DNA from 4 places in the Rhizobacter sp. P5_A1 genome. Region 3 is predicted to be linked to each of the others. Evidence: predicted binding sites of a transcription regulator. Region 3 holds the regulator's gene; each other region holds the start of a gene.
What was found. The regulator LexA, encoded in region 3, represses DNA repair genes until DNA is damaged. The targets are predictions, from matches to a motif close to ACTGTATNNNNATACAGT.
Positions count from the first base shown of each region.

Region 1: recA (recombinase RecA) is a predicted target of LexA. The motif match lies at 3,588-3,605, and genes of this name have one in related genera.
Region 2: dinB (DNA polymerase IV) is a predicted target of LexA. The motif match lies at 1,512-1,529, and genes of this name have one in related genera.
Region 4: AC1DTW_RS22285 (LexA family protein) is a predicted target of LexA. The motif match lies at 5,100-5,117, and genes of this name have one in related genera.

Region 1 is NZ_JBFUKR010000030.1:3,528-10,611, forward strand. It holds gene sucC (ADP-forming succinate--CoA ligase subunit beta) at 1-1,076, opposite strand, end outside; gene AC1DTW_RS23640 (DUF2889 domain-containing protein) at 1,095-1,706, opposite strand; gene AC1DTW_RS23645 (RecX family transcriptional regulator) at 1,870-2,421, opposite strand; gene recA (recombinase RecA) at 2,460-3,551, opposite strand; gene AC1DTW_RS23655 (response regulator) at 3,685-4,356, shown strand; gene AC1DTW_RS23660 (sensor histidine kinase) at 4,497-6,014, shown strand; gene rodA (rod shape-determining protein RodA) at 5,947-7,084, opposite strand, start outside.
Region 2 is NZ_JBFUKR010000016.1:67,224-74,307, reverse strand. It holds gene AC1DTW_RS17865 ((2Fe-2S)-binding protein) at 1-86, opposite strand, end outside; gene AC1DTW_RS17860 (SUMF1/EgtB/PvdO family nonheme iron enzyme) at 243-1,427, opposite strand; gene dinB (DNA polymerase IV) at 1,549-2,766, shown strand; gene AC1DTW_RS17850 (alpha-hydroxy acid oxidase) at 2,859-4,010, shown strand; gene AC1DTW_RS17845 (MFS transporter) at 4,017-5,192, shown strand; gene AC1DTW_RS17840 (hypothetical protein) at 5,276-5,542, shown strand; gene ypfJ (KPN_02809 family neutral zinc metallopeptidase) at 5,652-6,539, opposite strand; gene dcd (dCTP deaminase) at 6,616-7,084, opposite strand, start outside.
Region 3 is NZ_JBFUKR010000010.1:156,956-164,039, reverse strand. It holds gene AC1DTW_RS13720 (chromate transporter) at 1-132, opposite strand, end outside; gene AC1DTW_RS13715 (MFS transporter) at 132-1,298, opposite strand; gene AC1DTW_RS13710 (D-2-hydroxyacid dehydrogenase family protein) at 1,295-2,302, opposite strand; gene AC1DTW_RS13705 (DUF1993 domain-containing protein) at 2,436-2,948, shown strand; gene AC1DTW_RS13700 (helix-hairpin-helix domain-containing protein) at 2,949-3,251, opposite strand; gene lexA (transcriptional repressor LexA) at 3,263-3,955, opposite strand; gene AC1DTW_RS13690 (asparaginase) at 4,062-5,009, shown strand; gene AC1DTW_RS13685 (hypothetical protein) at 5,006-5,401, opposite strand; gene AC1DTW_RS13680 (putative bifunctional diguanylate cyclase/phosphodiesterase) at 5,590-7,084, shown strand, end outside.
Region 4 is NZ_JBFUKR010000025.1:56,735-63,818, reverse strand. It holds partial or broken gene AC1DTW_RS22305 (DUF924 family protein) at 85-1,146, opposite strand; gene AC1DTW_RS22300 (hypothetical protein) at 1,279-1,740, shown strand; gene AC1DTW_RS22295 (hypothetical protein) at 2,322-2,879, shown strand; gene AC1DTW_RS22290 (Y-family DNA polymerase) at 3,068-4,405, opposite strand; gene AC1DTW_RS22285 (LexA family protein) at 4,417-4,860, opposite strand; gene AC1DTW_RS22280 (Bug family tripartite tricarboxylate transporter substrate binding protein) at 5,222-6,187, opposite strand; gene bioB (biotin synthase BioB) at 6,626-7,084, shown strand, end outside.

The DNA.
Region 1 (7,084 bases), on a different contig from region 3:
TTCTTGCCGAGGTCCTCGTTGGTGCCTTTCATGCGCACGACCAGCGGCACGTTCAGGTTGACGGCCTTGCACGCGGCGATCACGCCTTCGGCGATCGTGTCGCAGCGCATGATGCCGCCGAAGATATTGACGAGGATCGCCTTGACCTTCGGGTTGCCGAGCATGATCTTGAAGGCCTCGGTGACCTTCTCGGCGGTCGCGCCGCCGCCCACGTCGAGAAAGTTCGCCGGCTCGCCGCCGAACAGCTTGATCGTGTCCATCGTCGCCATCGCCAGGCCGGCGCCGTTCACGAGGCAGCCGATGTTGCCGTCGAGCTGGATGTAGGCGAGGTCGAACTTGCTGGCCTCGATCTCGGCCGGGTCCTCTTCGTCCAGATCACGGTACGCGACGATCTCGGGGTGGCGGAACAGCGCGTTCGCGTCGAAGTTGAACTTCGCGTCGAGCGCCTTGATGTTGCCGTTGCCTTCCAGGATCAGCGGGTTGATCTCGGCCAGCGAGCAGTCGGTGTCCATGTAGCACTGGTAGAGCTTCTTGAAGACGTCGATCGCCTGCGCGGTCGAGCCGGCCGGCACACCGATGCCGTTCGCAAGCTCGGCGCCTTGCGCGTCGGTCAGACCGGTCGCCGGATCGACGAAGACCTTCAGGATCTTCTCGGGCGTCGCATGCGCGACCTCTTCGATGTCCATGCCGCCTTCGGAGCTGGCCATCAGCGCGACCTTCTGGGTCGCGCGGTCGGTGACGGCGGCGACGTAGTACTCCTTCTTGATGTCCGCGCCCTCTTCGATCAGCAGGCGCCGCACCTTCTGGCCCTCCGGCCCGGTCTGGTGCGTCTTCAGCTGCATGCCGAGGATCTCGGTCGAGAGGTTTTCGACATCCGCCATCGAGCGCGCGAGCTTCACGCCGCCGCCCTTGCCGCGGCCGCCGGCATGGATCTGCGCCTTCACGACCCACACCGGGCCGCCGAGCTTCTGCGCGGCCTCGGTGGCTTCGCGCACGCTGAACGCGGGGTAGCCGCGCGGCACCGGGACGCCGAACTGGCGCAGGATTTCCTTGCCTTGGTACTCGTGGATCTTCATGGTGGGTCTCTCGGGCTTTCAGTTTTCGGAGGTGACGGCGGCGGCGCTCTTCGGCGGTTCGTCTGCGATGGGATCGGAGGGGGGCGCGCGGTACCAGCGCGGGTAGTAGGTCTGAACCGCGCGGCCGTCGGCGCGCAGCGCATGGCAACGATCGATCTGGAACGGTTGCTGGCTGTCGGCGCCGTCGCCGCGCGTGTCGATCACCTCGCCGGCAAAAGCCTGCACGACGGCGGTCGGCAGCACCTGGGTCAGTTCGGTGATGTGGGTGCAGCCCTGCACGCCGCCGAGCCGCTCGCGCACGGCATGGCGAAAGCCCTTCATCAGGTTCAGGCCGACCAGGCGGCCGTAGATGTCGCCGTAGCTGTTGCACTCGCCCGGGTACGGCATCGCCGAGGTCTGCGCGCCGGCCTCGAGGATGTTGAAGCGCTCGTCGACGACGAGGCGCAGCAGCATGTCGTGGATCGGCTCGCCGGCGGGCAGCATGCCGGTGGCCATGCGGGTCTCGCGCGGGCGCACATCGGTGATGTGCGCGTCGACCTCCCAAAGGCCATTGCCGCGCGCATAGATCTGCACGGCGATGCTGCGGCGGTGCTTGAGCTGGCGGTCGCTGGCGGCGGTCGGCAGGGCCATCGGTGGGCGGGCGGAGTGACGGGATTCGAGATCGAGTCCGACGAGCGACGACGCCCGGCAGGCCTGCAAATCAACCGCAGAATGTAGCATGCTGCTCTGCACCATCGCTGACACGCCGAGCTCGGCGCCTGAGGGCGGCGCCTGCCGGCGCTTCAGCCGAGCGTCATGTGTCGCTCAAGCGGCGCGGCCGCCGGGCATCATCGTCGTCGGACGCCGGCGGCGCGCGCAGCGCGCGCCCGATCACCTCGGGCGAAAAACCGCGGCCGGCGAGAAAGCGCGCCTGCCTGGCGCGCTCGGCGGCGTTCGCCGGCCAGCCGTCGAACTTGCGTTCGCGCACCGCACGGGCGCGCTGCAGTTCGGTCTCGCGCAGCGCGCTGGCCGCCTCGGGCGCCAATTCGACCTGGTGCTGCTTGAGCTCCTGGCGGATGCGCAGGTTGCCGAAGCGCGCCGACCGTGCGTGCACGCGCGACTCGACGAAACGCGCCTGCGACAGGTACTGATGCGCTTCGAGCCAGTCGAGCACCGCCTCGACGCGCTCGGCGGGCGGCACCACGGTGCGCACCGAACCCATGTCAGCGTTCTCGTCGGCGACGACGGCCGCGTCTTCGGCCAGCGCGTAGGGCAACAGTTTGCGCCGCAACTCGACCCGGCTCTGCTCGCGCTGCGCCAGCCAGCGCAGCGCGCGCGCCTTCAGCGAGGGCGCCGGCCTGGCCATCTCGATGCGCTCGGTTGCGTTCGGCCGCGCCGGGTCAATTACTCCTTGACGACCTTCAGCTTTGCCGGCTTCTCGTCTGCCGGACCAGCGCCGGCCAGCAGCCGGATGCCGGCCGCGGCGCGCACCTTGTTCTCGATCTCGAATGCGAGCTCGGGGTTCTCGCGCAGGAACTCGCGCGCGTTGTCCTTGCCCTGGCCGATCTTCTCGCCGTTGTAGGCGTACCAGGAGCCGCTCTTCTCGAGCACCTTCTGCTCGACGCCCATGTCGATCACCTCGCCTTCGCGGCTGATGCCCTGGCCGTAGAGGATGTCGAACTCGGCGGTCTTGAACGGCGGCGAGACCTTGTTCTTGACGACCTTGACCTTGGTCTCGTTGCCGATGACCTCTTCGCCCTTCTTGATCGAGCCGATGCGGCGGATGTCGAGCCGCACCGAGGCGTAGAACTTCAGCGCGTTGCCGCCGGTGGTGGTTTCGGGCGAACCGAACATCACGCCGATCTTCATGCGGATCTGGTTGATGAAGATCACCATCGTGTTCGTGCGCTTGATGCTGCCGGTCAGCTTGCGCAGCGCCTGGCTCATCAGGCGCGCCTGCAGGCCGGGCAGCGAATCGCCCATTTCGCCTTCGATCTCGGCCTTCGGCGTCAGCGCGGCGACCGAGTCGACGACGACCAGGTCGACCGAGCCGGAGCGCACCAGCGCGTCGACGATCTCGAGCGCCTGCTCGCCGGTGTCGGGCTGGCTGATCAGCAGGTCTTGCAGGTTGACGCCGAGCTTCTGCGCATAGCCGATGTCGAGCGCGTGCTCGGCGTCGATGAAGGCGCAGGTGCCGCCGACGCGCTGCATCTGCGCGATGACCTGCAGGGTCAGCGTGGTCTTGCCGCTCGATTCAGGGCCGTAGATCTCGACGACGCGGCCACGCGGCAGGCCGCCGACGCCGAGCGCCATGTCGAGGCCGAGCGAGCCGGTCGAGACGACCTCGATGTCTTCGATCACCTCGCCTTCGCCGAGGCGCATGATCGTGCCCTTGCCGAACTGCTTTTCGATCTGCGACAGCGCAGCCTGCAGGGCCTTGGCCTTTTCGGTGTTGAGGGTCGTCGGGGCGGCGGGTGCCTTTGCGGTAGCGTCCAAGGGGGTTCTCCTGAAGTTGGGGGCATTATCCCAAAAGCTGGATGTTTGTACAGTGGTACCGGACGCTATTTCGAGCCCGTCCCTACAATGAAGCTCGCCGGCGACGCACCGGCCACCAGAACAGGAGACTGCGATGCGAATCCTGATCGCGGAAGACGACCAAGTGCTCGCCGATGGCCTGCTGCGCTCGCTGCGCAATGCCGGCTACTCGGTCGATCAGGTCGGCAGCGGCACCGAGGCGGATGCCGCGCTCGCGTCGCACGAGTTCGATCTGGTGATCCTCGACCTCGGCCTGCCGAAGCTGCATGGCCTGGAGGTGCTGCGCAAGCTGCGCGCACGCGGGGCGAGCGTTCCGGTGCTGATCCTGACCGCGGCCGACAGTGTCGAGCAGCGCGTCAAGGGGCTCGACCTCGGGGCCGACGACTACATGGCCAAGCCGTTTTCGCTGCAGGAACTCGAGGCGCGCGTGCGGGCGCTGACACGGCGCGGCCTGGGCACCGCCTCGACGATCATCAAGCACGGCCCGCTGAGCTTCGACGCGACCGGGCGCGTCGCCTACCTGAACGACCAGATGGTCGAGCTGTCGGCGCGCGAGCTGAGCCTGCTCGAGGTGCTGCTGCAGCGCGCCGGCCGGCTCGTCAGCAAGGACCAGCTGGTCGAACGCCTGTGCGAGTGGGGCGAAGAGGTCAGCAACAACGCGATCGAGGTCTACATCCACCGGCTGCGCAAGAAGATAGAGCAGGGCCCGGTGCGGATCGCGACGGTGCGCGGGCTCGGCTACTGCCTGGAGAAGATTCCCGCGTGAAGGTGACCTGGCGGCGGGCCGAGCGCCGGGCCGCTCCCAAGCCGGCCCGCATCCCCTCGGGGGATCGGCCGACGTACCCGTCGGCCGAGGGGCAGACATCCCGCGAGCAGCGCTCGTTGTTCGGCGAGATCCTCGACTGGATGCTCGCGCCGCTGCTGCTGCTGTGGCCGATGAGCGTGGTGCTGACCTGGCTGGTCGCGCAGGGCATCGCGAACAAGCCCTTCGATCGCGAGCTCGGCGAGATGGTGCGCGTGCTGGCGAAGGAGGTCTCGGTGCGTGCCGACGCGAGCCGCCCGCAGGCGGTGTTCAAGCTGCCGGCCGCGGCCGCGGAGATCCTGCGCACCGACGAGGCCGACGACATCTTCTACCAGGTGCTCGGCCTGCGCGGCGAGTACCTGAGCGGCGACAGTGCACTGCCGGTTCCCGGCGACGAAGACCGCGCGCCGCCCGGCGAATTGCGCTTTCGCGACGAGACGCTCGGTGGCGAGACGGTGCGCGTCGCGTACATGTGGGTGAGCGTGCAGCGCGTGCCCGGCACGACCAGCGGCACGAGCGACGCACCGCTGGTGCAAGTCGCCGAGACGCTGGGCAAGCGCTCGCGGCTGGCAACCGAGATCATCAAGGGCGTGATCCTGCCGCAGTTCGTGATCCTGCCGCTGGCGGTGCTGCTGGTGTGGCTCGCGCTGGCGCGCGGCATCGCGCCACTGAACGAACTGCAGCAGCGCATCCGCCGGCGCGACAGCAGCGACCTGAGCCCGATCGACGAGCGCCAGGCGCCCGAGGAGGTCTCGCCGCTGGTGCGCGCGATCAACGACCTGCTGGCGCGCCTCGACCAGTCGCTGCGCGCGCAGAAGCACTTTCTCGCCGATGCCGCGCACCAGCTGAAGACGCCGCTGGCGGGGCTGCGCACCCAGGCCGAACTCGCGCAGCGCCAGATCGATGCGGGCCAGCACGACCCGCAGGCGCTGAAGAAATCGCTGCAGCAGATCGCGCGCTCGAGCCAGAGCGCGGCGCACATGGTGAACCAGCTGCTGGCGATGGCGCGCGCCGAGAACCAGCAACAGGTCGCGCAGCGCCAGGTCGTGAACCTGGCGCGTCTCGCGACCGAGACGGTGCGCGATTTCGTCCCGCGGGCGCTCGAGAAGCGCATCGACCTCGGCTACGAAGGCCCCAGTGAAGCGGCCGCGGCGCGCCACCCGCAGGGCCCGCTGGTGCTGGGCCACGCGTTGCTGCTGCGCGAGCTGATCCGCAACCTGGTCGACAACGCGCTGCAGTACACGCCGGCCGGCGGGACCGTCACGGTGCGCGTGATCGACGACCCTTTCGGCCAGGTCGTGGTGCTGCAGGTCGAGGATTCCGGGCCGGGTATCGCGCTGGCCGAGCGCGAGCTCGTGTTCCAGCCCTTCTACCGCTCGCTCGGCACCGAGGTCGACGGCTCCGGGTTGGGCCTCGCGATCGTGCGCGAGATCGCCGTGCAGCACGGCGCCGAGATCGACATCGCCGACGCCTCGACGCGCAGCCCGCCCGGCACGCTGATCACGGTGCGCTTGCCGGCGAGCGCCGCGGCCGAGCCCGAGGCGCCGGCCGTCGTCAGCTCTGGATCAGGCGCCGGCTCTTCGAGATCGACATCAGGATCCCCAGCCCCAGACCCAGCGTGACCATCGCGGTGCCGCCGTAGCTGATGAACGGCAGCGGCACGCCGACGACGGGCAGGATGCCGCTGACCATCCCCATGTTGACGAACGCATAGGTGAACCAGCTCAGCGTGATCGCCCCGGCGAGCAGCCGCGTGAACACGGTCGGCGCCTCGGCCGCGATCATCAGGCCGCGAAAGATCAGGAACACGAAGCCGAGCACCAGCGCGCCGCAGCCGATCAGCCCGAACTCCTCGGAGTAGGCCGCGAAGATGAAGTCGGTCGTGCGCTCGGGGATGAACTCGAGGTGCGTCTGCGTGCCCTTCATGAAGCCCTTGCCGTCGACGCCGCCCGAACCGATCGCGATCATTCCCTGGATGATGTGGAAGCCCTTGCCGAGCGGGTCGGTGGTCGGGTCCAGCAGCGTGCAGACGCGGTTCTTCTGGTAGTCGCGCAGCAGCGGCCATTTGACCTCGGGCTGGCAGATGTGGTCTTCCGAGACGACGATCGCGGTGATCGCGACCGCGCCGACGACGAGGATCGGGATGATCAGCTTCCACGACAGCCCGGCGAAGAAGATCACGTACAGCCCGGCCGACAGCACCAGGATCGCGGTACCCAGGTCGGGCTGCTTGACGATCAGCCCGACCGGCATCAGCAGCAGCAGCAGCGCGATCACGAAATCGGGCACGCGCAGTTGGCCCTCGCGGCGCTGGAACCACCACGCGAGCATCAGCGGCATCGCGATCTTCAGGATCTCGCTCGGCTGGATCACGACGCCGACATTCAACCAGCGCGTCGCGCCCTTCTTCGTGACGCCCATCACCGCGACCGCGATCAGCAGCCCGACGCCGAGCGTGTACAGCGGCACCGCGAACTTCAGCAGCGTCTGCGGCGAAACCTGCGCGACGACAAAGATCACCCCGAGCGCAAGCAGCATGTTGCGGCCGTGGTCGGCGAAGCGCGTGCCGGCGTCGAAGCCAGCCGAATACATCGTCACCAGTCCCGCGCCGGCGAGCAGCAGCACCGCGAGCAGCAGCGGGCCATCGAAGCCGCTGAAGATCGGCTTGATGCGCTGCCACGGCGAGGGTCGG
Region 2 (7,084 bases), on a different contig from region 3:
CGCAGCAGCTGCACCAGCAGCGTTCGCGGGTCGACGCTGACGCTGACGGCTTGGCCGTTGACGGTCAATGAAATGGGAACGCTCACGGTGAGTCTCCTGTGAAAGGGCGGGTAGGCCGGTGGGTCGCGCTCGATCGACGCTTGGGGCATTGTTCGAGCATGGCGGCTCCACGCACAGCGCGGGGTTTCCCTAGGAGCCTGGGCGGCAGAGAACGGGGCCCGCGCCGCGAAGCCCCGACACGCTCAGATGGCGCAGCTGCGAAAGCCGAAGAAGCCGTCGTCGCTGCCGGGCGCCGCGGCGTCGCGCGCGGTCGCGCTGCGCAGCCGGCCACGGGTCGCGAACGACGCGCCACGCAGCACGCGCGGCGTGTCTGCAGCAGGCGCGCCGGCGTCCGGATCCTGGCCGGGTGCGGCGGCAACGAAGCCCGGATACGGCCGCAGCGTGCCGGCCGTCCACTCGCGCACCTCGCCCCAGCGCAGCCCGCGTGTCGCGCCCTGCAGCGCCGCGGCTTCCCACTCGGCCTCGCCGGGCAGGCGCCGGCCGGCCCAGCGGCACCAGGCGTCGGCCTCGAACCAGCTGGCATGCACGACCGGCTGCGCGAGCGGCACGCGCACGAGCTTGCCGAAGCGCTGCTGCAGCACGCCATGGCGCATCTGGTCGACGAAGCGCGGCGTGCGCCGCCCCTGGGCCTGCACCCAGGCCCAGCCGGCGTCGCTCCAGTGGCGCCGGTCGTCATAGCCGCCGTCCTCGACGAACTCGCCGTACTGCGCCCAGCTCACCGGCTGCGCATCGATCTCGAACTCGGGCAGTGCGACCTCGTGCGCCCACTTCTCGCGATCGGGCACGAAGCCACCCGGCGCGCTGCCGAGCGGGCAGCGCGTCGCGGGAAACAGCAGCGGCGGGCGCACCGGCCGCGTCGCCAACGGGCCGAGCAGGGCGGTGTCGAAAGCCAGGGCCTGCGACAGCTGTGCGAAGCGCTCGACGCACGCATCCTCGCGCAGCAGCGCGAGGCGATAGAAGTACAGCGCGTCGTCGTCCCCGGCCGCGGCGTCGAGCAGTTCGAGCGTGGTCTCGAGGGTGTCGACGAGGTACTGGCGGACCGTCTGCAGATCGGGCAACGGGATGGGGCTCGCGGCCTCGAACAGCGCATCGGCCTGCGGCAGGATCGACGCCAGCTTCGGCCGGCTCGCATCGCAGCGCTCGCCGCGCTGGCGCTGCACGTTGCGGGCGATCCAGTACTCCTGGAACCAGCCGAGCCGGCCCAGTTCCCACAGCAGCGGCGCCGCGCCGCCCGGCGCAGCGGATTCGAAGGCCGCGGCCCAGCGCAGGCTGTGGTTGCGCGCGTCGATCAGCGCCAGCGACAGCAGCTCGCGGCCGGCGTGGCGCATCTGCGCCGTGTCCACGTTCGCGACTTCAACGCCCTGCACTGGCGACTCCTGCGGCAACCGCGCCGGTTGCGGACGATTGTGGCAGCGTGGCGACGCGACCCCTTCGGGCGGCCCGGCGCGAATACTGTACACAATCACAGCACCCCGGCACAATCGAAGCATGCCGCAGCGACTGATCGCCCATCTCGACATGGACGCGTTCTACGCGTCGGTCGAGCTGCTGCGCTACCCCGATCTGCGCGGCCGTGCGGTCGTGATCGGCGGTGGGCGGCGGCATCAGCCGGTCACCCGGGCCGACGGCACACGCGAGTACGCGCTGCTGCGCGAGTACACCGGCCGCGGCGTGATCACGACCAGCACCTACGAGGCGCGCGCGCTCGGCGTGTTCTCGGCGATGGGCGTGATGAAGGCCGCCAAGCTCGCGCCCGATGCGGTGCTGCTGCCGGTCGACTTCGACGAATACCGCAAGTACTCGCGCCTGTTCAAGGCGGCGGTGCGCAGCGTCGCGCCGGTCGTCGAAGACCGTGGCGTCGACGAGATCTACATCGACCTGAGCGACGCCCCCGGCGCGCAGCTCGACGCCGGCCGCGCGATCGCGCAGCGCCTGAAAGACGCGGTGTTCGAGGCCACCGGCGGCCTGACCTGCTCGATCGGCGTGACGCCGAACAAGCTGCTGTCCAAGCTCGCCTCCGAGCTCGACAAGCCGAACGGCCTGACGCTGCTCGGCCCGCAAGACATCGCGACCCGCATCTGGCCGCTGGCCGCGAAGAAGGTCAACGGCATCGGCCCGAAGGCGAGCGAGAAGCTGGCCGGCCTCGGGCTGCACACCGTCGGCGACATCGCCGCGGCCGAGCCTTCGTTCCTGATCGAGCACTTCGGCAAGAGCTTCGGCGCGTGGCTGCACGCGGCCTCGCACGGGCGCGACGAGCGGCCGGTCGTCACCTTCAGCGAACCGAAGTCGATCAGCCGCGAGACCACCTTCGAGCGCGACCTGCACGCGGTGCGCGACCGCGCCGTGCTCGGCGAGATCTTCACCGAGCTGTGCGTGCAGCTCGCCGGCGACCTGACCCGCAAGGGCTACGCCAGCCGCACGATCGGCATCAAGCTGCGCTTCGACGATTTCAGGATCGTCACGCGCGACCTGAGCCTGCCGGCGCACACGATGGACGCGCGCACGATCCGCCGCGCCGCCGGCGAATGCCTGAAACGCGTCGACCTGACACGGCGGCTGCGCCTGCTCGGCGTGCGCGCCGGCGCACTCGCGACACTGTCCGAGCTCGTCGCGCCGCTGCACACCGGCGGGGTGCTGCCGGCCAGCGTGCGCGAGCCGGCCGCCAGCTACAACCTGCCGCTGTTCGACGCCCCGCCGCCGCCCTGAGCCGCCAGCCGCGCGCATGCCGTAGAGTGCGCAGCCGGCGCGCCGCACGCGCGCGTTGCATCGTCCAGTCCGAAAATAACGAGGGAGCGCCCATGCCCGTGATCACCCACATCGAAGACCTGCGCGTGCTCGCCGAGAAGCGCGTGCCGCGCATGTTCTACGACTATGCCGATTCGGGCTCGTACACCGAGAGCACCTACCGCGCGAACCAGAGCGACTTCCAGAAGATCAAGCTGCGCCAGCGCGTCGCGGTCAACATGGAGAACCGCACGCTGCGCACGCAGATGGTCGGCATCGACACCGCGATGCCGGTCGCGATCGCGCCGACGGGTCTGACCGGCATGCAGCATGCCGATGGCGAGATCCTCGGCGCGCTCGCGGCGCAGAAGTTCGGCATCCCGTTCACGCTCTCGACGATGAGCATCTGCTCGATCGAGGACATCGCGGCGGCGACGCGCGCGCCGTTCTGGTTCCAGCTCTACGTGATGAAGGACCGCGATTTCATCGAACGCCTGATCGACCGCGCCAAGGCCGCGAACGTCAGCGCGCTGATGCTGACGCTGGACCTGCAGATCCTCGGCCAGCGCCACAAGGACCTGAAGAACGGCCTGAGCGCGCCGCCGAAACCGACGCTCGCCAACCTGCTCAACCTGATGACCAAGCCGCGCTGGTGCCTGGGCATGCTGGGCACGAAGCGGCGCAGCTTCGGCAACATCGTCGGCCACGCCAAAGGCGTCGGCGACCTGTCGTCGTTGAGCTCCTGGACGGCCGAGCAGTTCGACCCGGCACTGAGCTGGAACGATGTCGAATGGATCAAGAAGCGCTGGGGCGGCAAGCTGATCCTGAAGGGCATCATGGACGCGGAAGACGCGCACCTCGCGGTCGAGAGCGGCGCCGACGCGATGATCGTTTCCAACCACGGCGGGCGCCAGCTCGACGGCGCGCCGTCGTCGATCGAGGCCTTGCCGGCGATTGTGCAGGCGGTCGGCAAGATGATCGAGGTCTGGATGGACGGCGGCATCCGCTCGGGGCAGGACGTGCTGAAGGCCGTCGCGCTCGGTGCCCGGGGCACGCTGATCGGCCGCTCGTTCCTCTACGGCCTGGGTGCGATGGGCGAGGTCGGCGTCACGCGCGCGCTCGAGATCATCGCGAAGGAACTCGAGATCACGATGGCCTTCTGCGGCCACACCGACATCCGCACCGTCGACCGCGGGGTGCTGTTGCCGGGCACCTACCCGACCTGACCCATCTTGCAGCGCCTGTTGCCCGAATCGGTGCTTCGACGGTCCGGCCTGGCGCTGCCGCTCGCGTGGCGCATCTACGCCGCGTTCTTCCTGTACGCGTTCGGAATGGGCGGCATCTTCCCCCGGCTGCCGGAGATTCAGCGCGGGCTCGGCGTCGCGGAAGGGCCGTTCGGGCTCGCGCTGATCGGCGCCGCCTGCGGCACGATGGTGTCGCTGAGCTTCGGCGGGCGCCTGCTGGCGCGCCTCGGCCACCGGCAGGCACTGCTCGGGCTGATGGCGCTGCTGCCGGCCTGCTACGCGATCGCGTCGACTGCGGCCGACCCGTTGACCTTGTTCGCGCTGCTGTTCCCGGCCGGCCTGTGCATCGGCGCGATCGAGATCATCGTCAACCTCGAGGCCGATCGCGCCGAGCACCAGGCCGGGCGGCGCTTCATGAACCGGGCGCACGGCTTCTGGAGCATCGGCTTCTTCGCCGCCGGGCTGCTGGGCGCGCTGCTGTCGCAGCTCGGCGTTTCGCCGCAGGCGCATCTGGCGCTGGTGGTGCCGGTCGAGCTGGCCGGGATCGCGCTGCTGCTCGGCCGCTTCGACGCGGCGCCGCACCGTGGGTCCGCCGGCGCCGCGCCGGCCCATGTCGCGCGGCCGACCCGGGGCGTGCTGCTGCTGGTCGCGGTCACGCTGTCGGCGATGGTGCTCGAAGGCGCCGGCGCCGACTGGTCGGCGATCTACATGCGCGACGTGTTCGGCGCGACGCCGTTCGTGGCCGGCGGCGCGGTCGCGACCGGCGCGCTGGCCCAGGCGATCGCACGGCTGCTGGCCGATCGTTTCGTCGAGCGCCATCAGCCGGTCGCGGTCGCGCGCGTGCTGCTGGGCGTGCTCGGCGCCGGCACCTTGCTGGTGTTCATGGCGCCGGCGGGTTGGCTCGCACTGCTCGGCTTCGCATTGATGGGCATCGGCACGAGCGCGATCTTCCCGCTCGCGATGTCGGCGGCCGCGCAGCGCACCGACCGCGCGCCGGCCACCAACGTCGCCGCACTGGCGCAGATCTCGTTCGTCGCGTTCCTGCTCGGACCGCCGCTGCTCGGCCACGTCGCGCAGGCCTTCGGCATCCGCTGGGCGTTCGGCGTCGGGCTGCCGCTGGTCGCGCTGAGCCTGCTTGCCGCGTCGGCGCTGCGCGCGCGCTGACGCGCCGTCAAGCTGGGGGCTTTCCCGACGCGTCGGTGCGGACTACAGTGAAGTCAGGGGCTCGGAACGCATCGGGGGCTTCGATGACGCTGGCACAACTTCATGAACTCAAGGTCTGGCACTTCCGGCAAGGCCGCCGGCACCCGGTCGAGAAGGCGCTCTGGGACCTGGTGCTGACCATCTGGCTGCTCGGCTGGATCGGCGCGCCGACCGCGTTGCTGCTCGAGCTCTCGTGGGCCGAGCTGGCCTGCATCGGCGCGCTGTTCGTGCCCGGGCTCTACGTCGCGCTGCGCCGCCACCTGCACAACAAGCGGCGGCTGCGCTGCGACTGGATCATCGCGCTCAGATGACGGCCCCAAGACGCGTGCGGCGTCGCCCCCCGAGGGGAACTCGGGCCGCTGAGGTCCACGAGGTGGACCTCTTCGTGGTCCATGGCGGCCCGGCGCCGGCCCGAGCCGCTCAGAGCTGGCGGGTTTCGAAGGTGTTGCACTGATCCGGGCTACCTGACTCGAAGCCGCGCTTGAACCAGCCGACGCGCTGCGCGCTCGTGCCGTGCGTGAAGCTCTCGGGCACGACCGCGCCGCGCGACTTGCGCTGCAGCGTGTCGTCGCCGATCTGCGATGCGGCGTTCAGCGCGGTCTCGATGTCGCCCTGCTCGAGCCGCCAGGTGCTGACGGCCTGCGAGCGCTTGGCCCAGACGCCGGCGAAGCAATCCGCCTGCAGCTCGAGGCGCACGCTCATCGCGTTGGCCTGCGCCTGGCTGCCGCGCTGGCGCGCCGCGTCGACCTTGTCGCTGATGCCGAGCTGGTTCTGCACATGGTGGCCGACCTCGTGCGCGATCACGTAGGCCTGTGCGAACTGGCCCGGTGCGCCCAGGCGCTGGCTCAGCGTGTTGAAGAACGACATGTCGAGGTAGACCTTGCGGTCGGCCGGGCAGTAGAACGGGCCCATGGCCGCATCGCCCTGGCCGCAGCCGGTCGGTTCGACGTCGCTGAACAGGCGCAGCTTCGGCGGCTGGTAGGTCTGGCCGGCATCGCGGAACACGTCGGTCCAGACCTGCTCGGTGCTGCTCAGCACCTGCGAAACGAATCTGGCCTGCGTGTCGCCGGCCGGCGGCCGCGCGGCCGGCCGGGGTGCGCTCTGCTGCATCGGCGTTCCGCCGCCGCTGAGCAGACCCAGCACCTGAAGCGGGTTGATGCCGAAAATCCAGCCCGCCACCAGCGCAATCGCCACGGTGCCCAGGCCGATGCCGCCACCGCCACCGAATCTGAAGCCACCGCCCCCGCCGCCGTCCGATCCGCGCGCATCCTCGACGTTCGAGCTCTCTTCCTGACCATCCATCCTCATCGCGCTGCTCCTTGGCTGCTCACGCGCCGCAGGTCGATGCGCCGGCCGTCGCGTGAGGCGATGGTAGCGCGCGCTGTCAGGTCTTCGGCAGGGTCACGCCGCGCTGGCCCTGGTACTTGCCGCCGCGGTCCTTGTAGCTGGTCTCGCAGACCTCGTCGCTCTCGAAGAACAGCACCTGCGCGCAGCCCTCGCCGGCGTAGATCTTGGCCGGCAGCGGCGTCGTGTTGCTGAACTCGAGCGTCACGAAGCCTTCCCATTCGGGCTCGAACGGCGTCACGTTGACGATGATCCCGCAGCGCGCGTAGGTGCTCTTGCCCAGGCAGATCGTCAGCACGTTGCGCGGGATGCGGAAGTACTCCATCGTGCGCGCCAGCGCGAAGCTGTTCGGCGGGATCACGCAGACATCCGCGTGGATGTCGACGAAGCTCTTCTCGTCGAAGTTCTTCGGGTCGACGACCGTGCTGTAGATGTTCGTGAAGACCTTGAACTCGGGTGCGCAGCGAATGTCATAGCCGTAACTGCTCGTACCGTAGCTGACGATCCGG
Region 3 (7,084 bases):
GTTGCGCTCGACCAACTCGCGCTGCGCCACCGGCAGCACGCCGCCGAAGCCCTGCAACGCGAGACGATTGAAGGCGAAGAACAACTCGCCCAGCGAGCCCGGCGCAGCAAGTGCCTCGTCAGCGGCGACCATCAGGCGAACACCGCCTTGCGCCGGCCGGCCCAGAGGCTCAGCGCGATCGCGGCCAGCAGCCACGCGAGACCGAACCAGTTCAACGGCGCGTAGCCGCCGTGTGCGATCAGCCAGCCGCCGCTCGAGGCGCCGGCGGCCTGGCCGAGGTAGATCGCCGAGGTGTTCAGCGCCATCAGCGCCGGCGCGAACGCCGGCGCGGCGATGCTCAAGCGCGCCTGCTGGGTCGAGTTCGACGCGAAGCAGCCGAGCGCCCAGGGGATCAGGATCACGGCCATGCCGACGAGCGTGGAGACCAGCGGCCAGACCAGCATCGACAGCGCGATCATCGACAGGGTGACCGCGACCGCGACGTTCGGTCCGACGCGGTCGATCACGCGCGTCAGCACGACATTGCCGATCAGGCCGAACACGCCGAACCACATCAGCAGCAGCGTGATCTGCTCGGTGCTCGCGCCGAGCGTGTGCCGGTAGTACGGCGCGAAGTACGAGAACAGCGTGAACTGGCCGGCGCCCGACAGGGCCGTGACGAGCACCATCGCCATCAGCACCGGGTTCGTCAGCACATCCTTCCAGGCCCGCAGCGAGAGCGCGGCCGGGCGCACGCCGTCCGGCATCACCGCGAACACCCAGACCGCGGCGACGAGCGCGAGCGCGGCGACCACGTCGAACGCGACGCCCCAGCCATGCGTCTCGCCGATCCAGGCCGACATCGGCAGCCCCAGCACCGAGGCGATCGACCAGCCGAGAAAGATGAAGGTGATCGCGCGGCCGCGCTCGTGCGGTGCGGCCATGAAGCCGATCGCGGCGGCGGCCTGCGGCGTGAACACCGCGGCGGCGAGCATCGTCAGCGCGCGCACCGGCCAGAGTGCCGCATAGCTCGGCATCAGCGCGCTGATCGCATGGCCGGCGCCGTACCAGAGCAGCGCGATCGCGAGCAGGCGCCGCCGGTCGAACCCCGCGACCCAGCCGGCGAGCAGCGGCGCGCCGAAGGCCATCGTCGCCGCGGCGATCGCGATCAGCTGGCCGGCCAGCGCGACCGAGACGTTCAGCGAGCGCGCCATGTCGTTCAGCGTGCCGGCCGCCGACATCACGCCGCAGCCGATCACGAAATTGCCGAACATCAGGGCCCAGCGGATGCCGCCGCGCAGCGGCGCTGCCTCGGTCATCTGAGCACTCGCAAGGCCTCGGGATTCAGGATGTTCGTCGGCGTGCCGTTGATGAAATTCACGACGTTCTCGAACGCGGCCTGGAAGTACAGCTCGTAGCTGTCCTGCTCGACGTAACCGATGTGCGGCGTGCAGACCGCGTTCTCGAGCCGCAGCAGCGGGTGGCCCTGCAGGATGGGTTCGCTCTCGAACACGTCGACCGCGGCCATGCCCGGCCGGCCGCGGTTCAGCGCCGAGACCAGCGCGCCTTCCTCGATCAGCTCGGCACGCGAGGTGTTGACGAGCAGCGCGGTCGGCTTCATGCGCGACAGCGCGTCGAGCTTGACGACGCCGCGCGTGCTGTCGTGCAGCCGCAGGTGCAGCGTGATCACGTCGCAGGTCTCGAAGAACGCTTCGCAGCTCGCTGCCGCGGCGTGGCCGTCGGCCTCGGCCCGTGCCCGCGCCGACTCGCTGCCCCAGACCGTGATGTGCATGCCGAAGGCCTTGCCGTAGCCGGCGACCATCTGGCCGATCTTGCCGTAGCCCCAGATGCCCAGCGTGCGGCCGCGCAGGACCATGCCGAGGCCGAAGTTCGCCGGCATCGACGCTGCCTTCAACCCCGACTGCTGCCATGCACCGTGCTTCAGGTTGCCGATGTACTGCGGCAGCCGCCGCATCGAGGCCATGATCAGTGCCCAGGTCAGCTCGGCCGGCGCGACCGGCGAGCCGACACCCTCGGCGACCGCGATGCCCATGCGCGTGCAGGTCTCGACATCGATGTGCGGGCCGGCCTTGCCGGTCTGCGAGATCAGCTTGAGCTTCGGCAGCTTCTCGAGCAGCTGCTTCGGGAACTGCGTGCGCTCGCGGATCAGCACCAGCACATCGGCATCGCGCAGGCGCACCGACAGCTGGCCGATGCCCTTGACGGTGTTGGTGAAGACCTTCGCGTTCAGTGCCTCCATCACGCTGGCGCACTTGAGTTTGCGCACGGCGTCCTGGTAGTCGTCGAGGATGATGATGTTCACGGGGATCGGGGTCGCTCGCTGTTGCCCGGCGGGTGCCTGGCGATTGCCCGCAGGCTCGACCTTCATTGTGCACGCCGAAGCGCGAGCCTGTAGCATGCCGGCTCGCATACCCAATGACCCGGAGACAAGAACCATGTCGATCACCATGCACTCGGCCAGCGCGCCGATCTTCATCACGATGCTCAAGAACCTGAGCGTCTGGCTCGACAAGGCCGAGGCGCACGCGCAGGCGAAGAAGTTCGAACCGAGCGTCTACCTCGGCACGCGTCTCGCACCCGACATGCTGGCGTTCACGACCCAGGTCCAGATCGCCTGCGACACCGCAAAATTCGCGATCGCGCGGCTCGGCGGCGTGGACGCGCCGAAGTTCGACGACGCCGAGGCGAGCCTGGCCGACCTGCGCGAGCGCGTGAGCGCGACGATCGAGTACATCAACTCGGTGCCGGCCGCGAAGGTCGACGGCAGCGAAGACAAGGAGATCACGATCCCGCGCCGCACCGGCCCGATCACGATGAAGGGCGAGGCCTACCTGAAGCACTACGCGCTGCCGAACTTCTTTTTCCACGTGACGACCGCGTACGCGCTGCTGCGCCACAACGGCGTCGATCTCGGCAAGATGGATTACCTGGGCGCGCCCAGGTCCTGATCAGACCTGGCCGAACAGCGCCTTGCGCTGCGGCGTGTAGTGCCACCAGGGCGCGGCCGGCGCGCCGCGCATGAAATCGACCGCGGCCATGAAGGTGTCGAGCACGCAGGGATCGTGGCGCTGGTCGGTTGCGGCGCAGAGCTTCTGGTAGAGCACGAACGCATCCTTGCCGCGCAGGTCGGAAGGGCGCTCGATGCCGATCAGGCGCAGGTCGGCGGCCAGCGACGGGCCGATGTTCGGCAGCTGCTCGAGGGCAGTGCATTCGGCGGCGTTGGCGGCCTTGGGTGACTTGATTGCGGCCATGGTTGTCGCCGTCACATCATCATGTTGTTGCGGATCAGGCCGACGGCCAGGCCCTCGAGTTCGAACTGCAGTTCGCCGGCGTCGGCGCCGCTGGTGGGCACGACGATGGTCTGGAAGTCGGGGTTCTCGGGAATCAGCTCGATGCTGTTGCGGGTGCGCCGAAAGCGCTTCACGGTGACCTCGTCACCGAGCCGCGCGACGACGATCTGCCCGTTCTTCGCGTCTTTGGTGCGCTGCACCGCGAGCAGGTCGCCGTCGATGATGCCGGCGTCGCGCATGCTCATGCCGCGCACTTTCAGCAGGTAGTCGGGCCGGCGCGGGAACATGCTGGCCTCCATCAGGTAGGTCTGGTCGATGTGCTCCTGCGCCAGGATCGGGCTGCCGGCCGCGACCCGGCCGATCAGCGGCAGGGTCAGCTGCGCGAGGCTCGGCAGCGGCAGGCTGAACTGCTTGCCGCGCTGCAGGTTCAGCTGGCGCAGCGTCTCGGAGCGCAGCCGGATGCCGCGCGAGGTGCCGCCGACCAGCTCGATCACGCCCTTGCGTGCGAGCGCCTGCAGGTGCTCTTCGGCGGCGTTCGCCGACTTGAAGCCGAGCTCGCTGGCGATCTCGGCGCGCGTGGGCGGGGCGCCGGTGCGCTCGATCGCGCTTTGCACCAGATCGAGAATCTGCTGTTGCCGGTCGGTGAGCTTGGGCGGTTCGTACACGGGATTTCCTTGATGATGGCGGCTTGGGTAGCGCTGTGCCTTCGCACCGCACCCGCCTCACTGGAAATTCATCCAGCACCTGTATTTTCATCCAGCTTCCAGAAAAATGCAAAACCATGTATCGAAGGTCGTCGTGCTCGGCACCGGCGGGACGATCGCGGGCGCCTCGGCGGATCCCTCCGACAACGTCGGCTATGTGGCCGCGCAACGCGCGGTCGCCGACCTCGTTCGCGGCGTGCCGGCGCTCGCCGGCGTCGCACTCGAGGTCGAGCAGGTCGCGCAACTCGACAGCAAGGACATGGACCACGCGACCTGGCGCGCGCTCGCGCTGCGCTGCGCGCTGCACCTGGCCCGGCCCGAGGTGGCCGGCCTCGTCGTCACCCACGGCACCGACACGCTCGAAGAGACCGCGTGGTTCCTGCAGCGCGTGCTGGCGCCGGCCAAGCCGGTCGTGCTAACGGCGGCGATGCGGCCGGCCACCGCGCTGCAGTCCGACGGCCCGCAGAACCTGCTCGACGCGGTCGTCGTCGCACGCATCGCGGGCGCGCGCGGCGTCGTCGCGTTGCTGGGTGGACAACTGTTCGGCGCGCGCGACGTGCGCAAGGTGCATCCGTACCGGATTGACGCGTTCAGCGCCGGCGACGCCGGCGTGATCGGCATCGTCGAGGAGGGCCGGTTGCGCCTGTTCCGCGCGTGGCCGGACAGCGGCGCCGCGATCGGCGTCGAGGCCTTGCCCGATGCCGATCGGTGGCCCTTCGTCGCGATCGTGACCAGCCATGCCGGCGCGAACGCCGCGGTCGTGCGGGCGCTGTGCGCGGCAGGCGTCCGGGGTCTTGTCGTGGCCGCGACCGGCAACGGCAGCGTGCACCATGAACTCGAGACGGCGCTGCTCGAAGCCCAGCGCGACGGCGGCGTGCAGGTGCTTCGCAGCACCCGCTGCGGCAACGGTCGCCTGCTGGACGCCGGCGACACCGCGCTCGCGTCGGCCGACGACCTCACGCCCGCGAAGGCGCGGGTCGAGTTGCTGTTGCGCCTGGTGACGGGCGCGGTTTAGGGTCGACGCGGCGTGGCGTCGTCGGAATCGAACGGCTGCGTGTCGGCGAAGCCGTGCGCAGTGGTCTGGGGCGCTTCGAACACCAGCCCCGCCGCGATCTCCGGCGCTAGCTTGACGCTCAGCCGCGCCGCGGCCGGCGGCGCGCTGGCAGCCTTCGCGGAGGCCGCCGTCGTCGAGGCCATGCGCCAGGTCGACAGATCCTTCTGCAGCTGCGCGACCTGCTGACGGGCCTGCTTGACCTGCTCCTGCAGCGCATCGCGGTCGCTCTGCAGCTTGCCGAGGCGGTGCTCGAGCCGGCGTCGCTGGCGGCCGTAGCGCCAGCGGCAGACCCCGGTCGCCACGGCCGCGCCGAGCGCCGCCAGCACCAGCCAGGAGGTTGTGAAGTCTTGCATGGTCTTCGGCCTATCGGCCGTCCGCGGCGAGACTTGAGCCCCACGGGCTAGGGCTTTCACTACTTCCGGCATCAAGTTGTGCCGCCTCGCGGCCGATATCCCCCGAGTGCCCCGGCACGGCGGACGAGATGCCGCCGTGCCGGGCCCGAGTCGCCGCTGTTCGGCGATCCTGCTCGAAAGGGAACCTGATGGAGGCCTTGCCCGTCCGCGTCGCGTTGTTCGCGGCCGCCTTGTTGCTCTGTCTCTATTTGCCGCACGTGGCGCTGGACATGGTCCGGCGCACGCGCGCGCATCGTCATGCCAGTCCGTGGGGCTGGCTGCTCGGCGGCGCCGCATCGTGGGGCACCAGCCTGTCGGCCGCGCTGTTGCTGACGCTGCTGGCGCGCCACGGCGAGCTCGACCTGTCGCACGACGGCGCCTTGCTGCTCGCGTCCTGGCTGGTGAGCATGGGCACGGCCTTCGGGCTCTATGCGTCCGCCGCGGTCACGCTCGCCGGCTGGCGCGGCTGGCTGCGCATCAGCGCCGGGGTCGCGCTGGGAACGAGCGCTTCGTTCGGCCTGCTGCTGGTCTCGCTGCAGCCGGTGAACCCGTGGGCGGCGCTGTGGGCGCAGTCCTGGCTGCTCTCGGCGATCACGGCCGGCACCAGCGGCCTGCTGGTGGCCTACATCCTCGCGAGCGAAGGCCTGCTGCAGCTGCCCGCGCGCTTCGTGCAGACGGCCTCGGCCGGCGCCGGGCTGGCAATCGCGGGCTTGCTGTGGCTCTCGATCGGCGACGAGGTGTCGTCCGGCGCGCCCGACAACATCATCGGCCTGCCGACCGCGCATGCGGCCTTGCTCGCCGGCGTCGCCACCGTGCTGTCGCTCGCGGTGACGCGCTTCATGTCACGCGTCCAGCGCCACCTGGTCGATCGCACCGACGGGCTCGAGCGCTCGCTGCGCCAGGCCAACTCCGACTTGCAGAAGATCGCGTACCACGACGCGCTCACCGGCCTGCCGAATCGGCTCGTGTTCGAAGACAAGCTGCTCGCCGCGGTCGGCCGGGCCGATCAGGCGAAGGCGCGCCTGGCCGTGCTGTTCATCGACCTCGACGGCTTCAAGCCGATCAACGACTCGTTCGGCCACAGCAGCGGTGACGCGGTGCTGCGCCAGGTGGGCGATCGGCTGCGGCGCCTGTCGCGCTCGGCCGACACGATGGCGCGCGTCGGCGGTGACGAGTTCCTGATGCTGCTCGAAGGCGATGCCGACGAGCAGAGCGCCGCGCAGGTCGCCGCGCGCATGCTCGCCACGCTCAGCGAGCCGTACTCGATCGGCAGCCGCGAGGTCGCGGTGTCGTGTTCGATCGGCATCGTGTTCTACCCGGATGGCGGCGCGCAGCCGAAGCTGATCGCGCGCGCCGACGCGGCGATGTACGCCGCCAAGCGCTCCGGCGGCGCCTGCTACTGCTTCTTCGAGCCGAGCATGGAGGCCGATGCGCACGAGCAGCTCGACCTGCAGCGCGACCTGCGCCTGGCGCTGGAGAAGAACGAGCTCGAGCTGTTCTACCAGCCCAAGGTCGACGCCCACAGCGGCAAGGTCACCGCCGCCGAGGCGCTGCTGCGCTGGAAGCACCCGACCAAGGGCATGGTCGGCCCGGCCACGTTCATTCCCGTGGCCGAGCGTTTTGGCCTGATCGGCACGCTCGGCA
Region 4 (7,084 bases), on a different contig from region 3:
CTTCTTCACCGCGCCGGCGAACGCAAACGTGCCATCCGACCGCCGGGTCAGCGGCAGGTCGAAGCGGAACGAGCCGTTTTCCAGGAAGTCCTCTTCCGCCACGGTGCTCACCCGCTGCAGGATCTTGTTGCGATGTGGGTAGCGGCCGAAACGTTTTATGACCGCGACGTGTCGGTGGAAGATTTCGTGGAAGACATTCAGCGGGTCATCCGGCGCCAGCTCTTCCATCGCCCGCCCCCACTCCTCCATGCACAAGAGCTGGTCGTCCAGTGCCTCGGAGTGGGTCAACGCCAAGCACAGGAAGACCCGCTCGATCGGGCGCAGTCGTCCGCTGATACCGACGCGCAGTCCTCGCCTGACCAGGCCCTGACAGCGCGCGTCGCAGGCATACATCTGAGGCGTGTCGCGGTACATGTTGCGATTGAACTGGTCGAGCATGATCACCAGTGCTACCAACAAGCGCGGGTGCTCGACATTCAATGCCCAGTGGTCGTACTGCCCCCTGGATGCCAGGGCCACGTCCGCGCCGAACCGGTTCAAGATATCCAGGTCCGTCTGCTCGGATTTGCCGAACCACAGGTTCAGGCACTCTTCGATGTTCGGGCGCAGCATGTATTGCAGGACTTGTTCAGCCTTGTCGATCTCCCCAGTCGCGATCTGAACTCGGTCGATCTGGAGCAGCATGCGCAGCTCATGTCCAAGGGCCTTCAAGTCGTCTCCGGAGAGCGCGTCGCACTCTTCTAGGCCCGCGAGGACCACGTGCAGGCTCTGCTGGATGCGACGGCCCAGCACTTCGGCTGGTGCGATGGAGAGCAAATTGCTTATCTCGCGCAGCCTCCGAACGAGGCTCTTCATGTAGAAGATCGCCCGTTGCGGCTCGTTCTGCATCAATGGGATGAAGTCGTCATAAGCAATCACCACGCATTCGACATGGGTCACCGCCGTGATCGTGGCCGAGCGCGGGCCGGGCTCGATCAGGCACAGTTCACCGAACACTTCGCCCGCGTTGAGCGTCCCGATGGTCTGTGCCTTCGCCTCCTTGCCGACGCTGACATCGACCGATCCCGAGACAATGAGGAAAGCGTCGTTGCCGTCTTCACCTTCGGAAATGATCGTTTCCCCAGCTCTAAACTTGACGGTCCGCATTGATTCACCTCGAAGACGGCCGACACCTCGTCGATCGGCGGAATGATAGGTGACCGGTCTCGGCAACTATCGGACCGACGAGACCGTGAGTGCAGGCCTCGCCGCCGCACCGCGGCAGACGCTGCAATCCCGATGTCGTTGCTTGTCTTGCATGACGTCTCACAACAGTGGATCAGTCCCGGCCCGCTACTTCAGCTGCACCTTGACGCTGTCGTCAAGCACCGTGATGTCGCCGATTTCGTAGGTCTTGCGACCAAAGCTCAGCTCCTCGGACGTGAAGGTGCGAAGAACCTGACCCTGCAGAAGTTCCTGCGCGACCAGGCCGCCGATCTGTTGCAGCCGCTCGGCGTCGTCGCTACTGACACCCTGAAGTTCCAGGCGCTCGGCTTTGGGCTGCTCCGATCACCAGTCCGCTGCTGCGCGCGGGCCAGGTCCGTGGCACCGCAGAGCTCAGCTGTGCGCTGCGCTATGACGCCGCAATGCGCGCGCTGCGCATGGGACTCGACCAATCCCTGTTCGACGGGATCCAGCACCTCAAAGACGACTATCGGAATAGTCTGTGTCGCACGGGCTGCCGCGACCATTGCCTCCTGATCACCGAGGCAGAGGATGACATCCACACGTTTTCGCACGAGCTCCTCTGCAAGCCGAGGGAGACGATCCGACTTCGTTTCAGCAAAGGCACGCTCGACAACAACGTTCTGTCCCACGATCCACCCGCGCCGTGCCATCCGCTCCCAGAACTTCGGTTCCCAGATAAGCGTGTCCTTGGAGGCTTCCGCGGAGGCTTCCGAAAGAATGCCCATCCGTTTCGGGGCACCGGCGCCCAATGCGAGAGGCAAGCCCGAATTGATGACCGCTTCCGGCTGCGCTGCTTCGACGCGCGACCGCGTCCCATCACGACCCACTCCCGACATTCGCCTCTCAGGATTGCTCGCTGCGCGGCCGCCACTCGCGCAAGGCGCAAGCCGTCACGATCGCGTTTGGGGTCGGCGCAGCAGCAGTGCGCCAGGTCGTGCGCGAAGCTGAAAGCTCCAGAAGCCGAGCGTCAACTTAGGGGGGTGCGCGGATTCGGCAATCGAAACGTCACCTCTCCGTCGACCTGGCGGGTATGTTCCCGCTGTGTCGCTCGGGTGGGGCGGCACTGAGTCTTTCAACGACACAGGGAGATCGCCATGAGTGCTCGCAACGGGGTTCGGCTTGCTGTCTTGTCCCTTGTCGCCGCAACGCTCGCCGTCCCGGCGCGCGCCAGCGACGACGACGGGCAGAGCGAGTCCCAGGTCAAGCGTGGATACCAGGTCGTGCCGTCGGGGGTGTTCCTGAGCCTCGAGGGCAAAAACCGAGCGCTTGTCGGGATCGGCAGCTACATCGTCAACACCTCGGGCTGCAATGACTGCCACACGCATCCGTCTTATCTGGCAAATGGGGATCCGTTCAAGGGCTTCCCGGAGATGGTGAACTTCCAGCAGTACCTGACCGGAGGCAGGCAATTTGGCCCCTTCACGTCGGCCAACTTGACGCCTGACGCGAGCGGGAAGCCTGCCGGCCTGACATTGGCTCAGTTCATTTCGACCCTGAGGACCGGGCACAACCCGAACGATCCGCCTGGAGAGATCCTGCAGGTCATGCCCTGGCCCGTGATCGGCAAGAAGACCGACCAGGACCTGACAGCGATCTACGAATACCTGAGGGCACTCCCCTCGTTGCCGAACAATCCGGCGCCAGGTCCCTGATCTGCCGTACTGCACCGCACTGACACGTTCGCGCTGATGCTTGCGGCTCTCGACGCAATGGGGTTCGTCGCTCGGCCGCATGCGGCGCGCCGGCCGCGCACGGCCTCGAAGCGGAAGCTCGAGCGACTTCGCCGCGAGGGGCTGATCGACCTGGCGCATTGATGGCCCGCGCCGCGGGCGGTCGTCCGTCACGCCTTCACCACGGGCATCTCGTCCCACCGGGTCGTGAAGCGAGGTGACCTGCGCTCCTGCCGCGTGGCCCAGCTGCGAACGTCGGTGTCATGGCTGGCAAGCGTCGCACTCCCGACCCGCACCGAGTCACGGCCGTACCGGCGGTTCAGCACGTCCATCGCATCCATCAGTGCCGAGCGGTCCTTCGTCGGGGGCGCGAGCGCCTCGTCGCTCGAGAACAGGTCGAGCTCGCCCTGGTGCTGGGATGCCGGCTGCAGATTCACGAGGATGACGCCCGCCTTCGCGTAGCTGAAACCCGGGCGGAACTCCAGACGCGCCGCCCGGACCGCCGTCTCGACGAGCAACCGAGTGTCGGCCGTCGGCCGGATCAGCGGCACCGTGACGTTCACGCCGTGCTGACGGTCGTTCGGACGGAACGGGCTCGTCGTGAAGAATACGCCGACGGCGCCGGCGGCGCTGTCCTGGTGCCGGAGCTTCTCCGCGGCGCGCGATGCGAATTCGCTGACCGCCTCGACAATGCCGGCCGGGTTCGTGATGGCCTGGCCGAATGAACGCGAGACGAGGATCTGCTGCCTGGCGGTTGGTGCATCGGCGACGTCGGACATCTCCAGGCACGAGGTACCGCGCAACTCGAGCAGCGTCTTTTCGAGCACGACGCTGAACCGCTTGCGGATGACCGCGGCATCCGATCGCACGAAGTCGAGTACGGTCGTCACGCCTTGCTCGCGAAGCTTCGCGCCGATGCGCCTCCCGACGCCCCAGATGCTGCCCACGTCGGTGGCACCGAAGACGGCGTTGAGTCCGGTCGGACTCAGCATCCCGAAGTCGCAGACCTGCGCGAGGCCGGTCGGGTACGAACCCGGCTTGCGGTCGGCCGTCTTGCCCACGTGGTTGGCGAGCTTGGCCAGGGTCTTGGTCGAGCCGAATCCGACGGAGGCGGGCAGCCCGACCTCGCGCAGAACCGCGGCCCGCAGCGTCTTGCCGATGGCGACCAGATCGCCGCGCACGCCATCGAAGTCGAGAAAGCATTCGTCGATCGAGTAGACCTGCTGGCGGGGCGCGAAGCGGCCGGCCACCGCCATCATGCGGGCGCTCATGTCGCTGTAGAGCTCGAAGTTCGCCGAGACCGCGACGAGCCCCGCGGTGCGCACCAGGTGCTTCACCTGGAACCAGGGTTGGGCCATCTCGACGCCGAGTGCCTTGGCTTCGTTCGACCGCGCGATGCAGGCACCGTCGTTCGACGAGAGCACGACGACCGGCAGGCCCACGAGGCGAGGCGCGAACACGCGTTCGCAGCTCACGTACATGTTGTTCGCGTCGACCAACGCCAGCATGCGCCGCCCCGTCAGCCGAGAAGCGACCTGATGACCGTCGTCACGACGCCCCAGATCTCGAGTGGCGCGCCATCATCGGGGACGATGTCCGGATGGCCGGGGCTGACGGCCTCGAGCTTGATGCGACCGTGTTGCGTGTGAAGGCGGCGGCAGGTCAGTTCGCCTTCGACGACGGCGATCACGATGTGACCATGCTCGGGCTTGAGGGCACGGTCGACCAACATGACATCGCCGGCCGAGATGCCGGCGTCGGCCATCGCCTCGCCGGCCGCGCGCATCACGAAGGTCGATTGGGGATGGCGAATGAGCGCGTCGTTCAGGTCGATGCGTCGGACCGTCACGTCCTCGCCGGGGGAGCCGAAGCCGGCCGAAGCCATGCTCTTGCGCGGCGCGCGCTCCCTGATGCGGTCGGAGCCGACCGCGGCGCCGTCGGGAAGTCTGTCGCGACTGATCATCGACGCATCACAGGTTTCGTCGCAGGTACCGGTGCTCGCGAACGCTGGCAAACGACTGGCTCGAGGAAGCGACGGTCCTCAACGATCCGGGCGCGAGCCAGCTTGCGCAGGGTCTCGGACCCTGACGAACGTTGCCGGGGCTCAGAGCCAGCCCCACACACGTTGTGCCCACAAGGGAAGGCGCGGCGCGGGACGCGGGCGATAGTTCTGGCGGTATTGGATCGACATGGCGGCTCGATACTGTGTATTCGTACAGTATGGGCTCGACCAAGGGACGACGTCAAGGATGGCGCCAAGCACCTGACCGCAGCAGGGCAGACCAGCCCGCGCGTTGGACCGCCGGCACTGGCGCCGCGTGAAGCTACGCCTTGAGTTTGAGCATGTGCACGACGACCCGGGCCATGGTCTGCTCGTTCTCGATAAAACTGCGGAAGTCGGCACCGGCCCTGTAGGTGGCCTGCCAGTCGTTGCGTCGCACCAGCTCGGCCCATTCCGGCGATTTGGCAACGCGCTCCACCAAGGTGGTCAACGCCGCAGTCTGAGTGGCGGTGAGGCCCGCGGGCGCGAACACGCCACGCCAGTTGGCCAGCTCGGTATCGACCCCGCCTTCGCGCAGCGACGGCAGCCCGAACCGGCCGCGCCTGGAACTGATCGCGAGGGCGCGGACCGTGCCGCTCTCTATCGCGCCGCGGAACTCGCTGTAGCCCGAGATGCCCAGCTGGGCCTTGCCTTCGAGGAGGGCGCGCACCGCATCGCTGCCGCTGCTCGTCGCAAGGTAGCTGAAATTGTCGGGCAGGCCGCGGGTGGCGCGCAGCATCATCCCCAGCAGCATGTGGTCGACCCCACCGGCCGAGCCGCCGACCACCGTGGCCTTGAACTCCGGCGAGGCGAGCCGGGCCGCCAGGTCCTTGATCGACTTGAGCGGCGACGCTGCAGGCACTGCGACGACCATGTAGTCGCTGGTCAGCTCGGCCACCGCCGCGACGCGCGTCAGGTCGGTGGCGGGGCGCTGCAACGCGATTCCGCCCAGCATGACCATTCCGCCCACCAGCAGCGTGTTCGGCGCGTTCGAATAGCGATCGACGAACTGGGTCAGCCCGATCGTGCCGGCCTTGCCGCCGATGTTCTCGTACTGGATGCGTTCGACGAGCTTGGTCGTCTGCAACGCCGTTCCCAGCGCCCGGCCGGTCTGGTCCCAGCCACCGCCGGGGTTGGCAGGGATCACGATCCGCAGTTCAGGCAGCGGCTCGAGCTTTTGCGCTGCCGCCGAGGCGGCCCAGAGGCCGGCGGCGGCGGTGGCGGCTTTGAGGATTTGTCGACGGTGCACGGTGTCTCCATTGGTGTCTCTTCGGGCGAGAGGCGGTCCACCGCTCGACCCGGCGCAAGCGTAGCGCGCGCGGCTGCGCTGGTGCGATGCGCTGGCCGGCGCGCTCGGGCAAAGCGTGCGTTCATGCCGCTGGTTCGGCACTGAAGAGACCCAACTCGCGCGTCGTAGGCGCCAGGGCCAACGCGGGCCTTCGAATTCGGTCCGCGAGCTCACGCCCCCGGCCAATTCCGGACATTCAGCGCGGTTGCTGCTCTGCAGCATAATCCCGCCACTTCTCTTCTGGACGACCCGATTCGACGCCACCAAGCGCCTCTCCGTGTCGCGACTGAAGGCCCGACATCCGTCACCCGGCAGTCGGCGCCTCAGTGGACAGCGAAGCGCTGGCGACCCGAGCGGGCAGTGCCTGCGCGCTCCTCTACCTCTTGCGTGCGAGCCAGCATGACCACGATCGCCACGATTCCCCTGTCCGCCGTGCGAGCCACGGCCTCGCGCCAGCCGAGCGGCGTCGAAACCCGCTGGCGTCTCGACCACATCGAAGCCCTCTTCGATCTGCCGTTCATGGACCTGCTGTTCCGCGCGCAGCAGGTGCACCGCGAGCACTTCGATGCCAGCGAAGTGCAACTCTCCACGCTGCTGTCGATCAAGACCGGCGGCTGCCCGGAGGACTGCGGCTACTGCCCGCAGTCGGCGCACTTCGAGACCGGCGTCGAGGCCGGCAAGCTGATGCCGCTGCAGGAGGTGGTCGATGCGGCGCAGGCCGCGACGCGCTTCTGCATGGGTGCTGCCTGGCGCAGCCCGAAGCCGCGCGACATCGAACGCGTCAGCGAGATGGTGCGCGAGGTCAAGGCACTCGGGCTCGAGACCTGCATGACGCTGGGCATGCTCGACGCCGCGCAG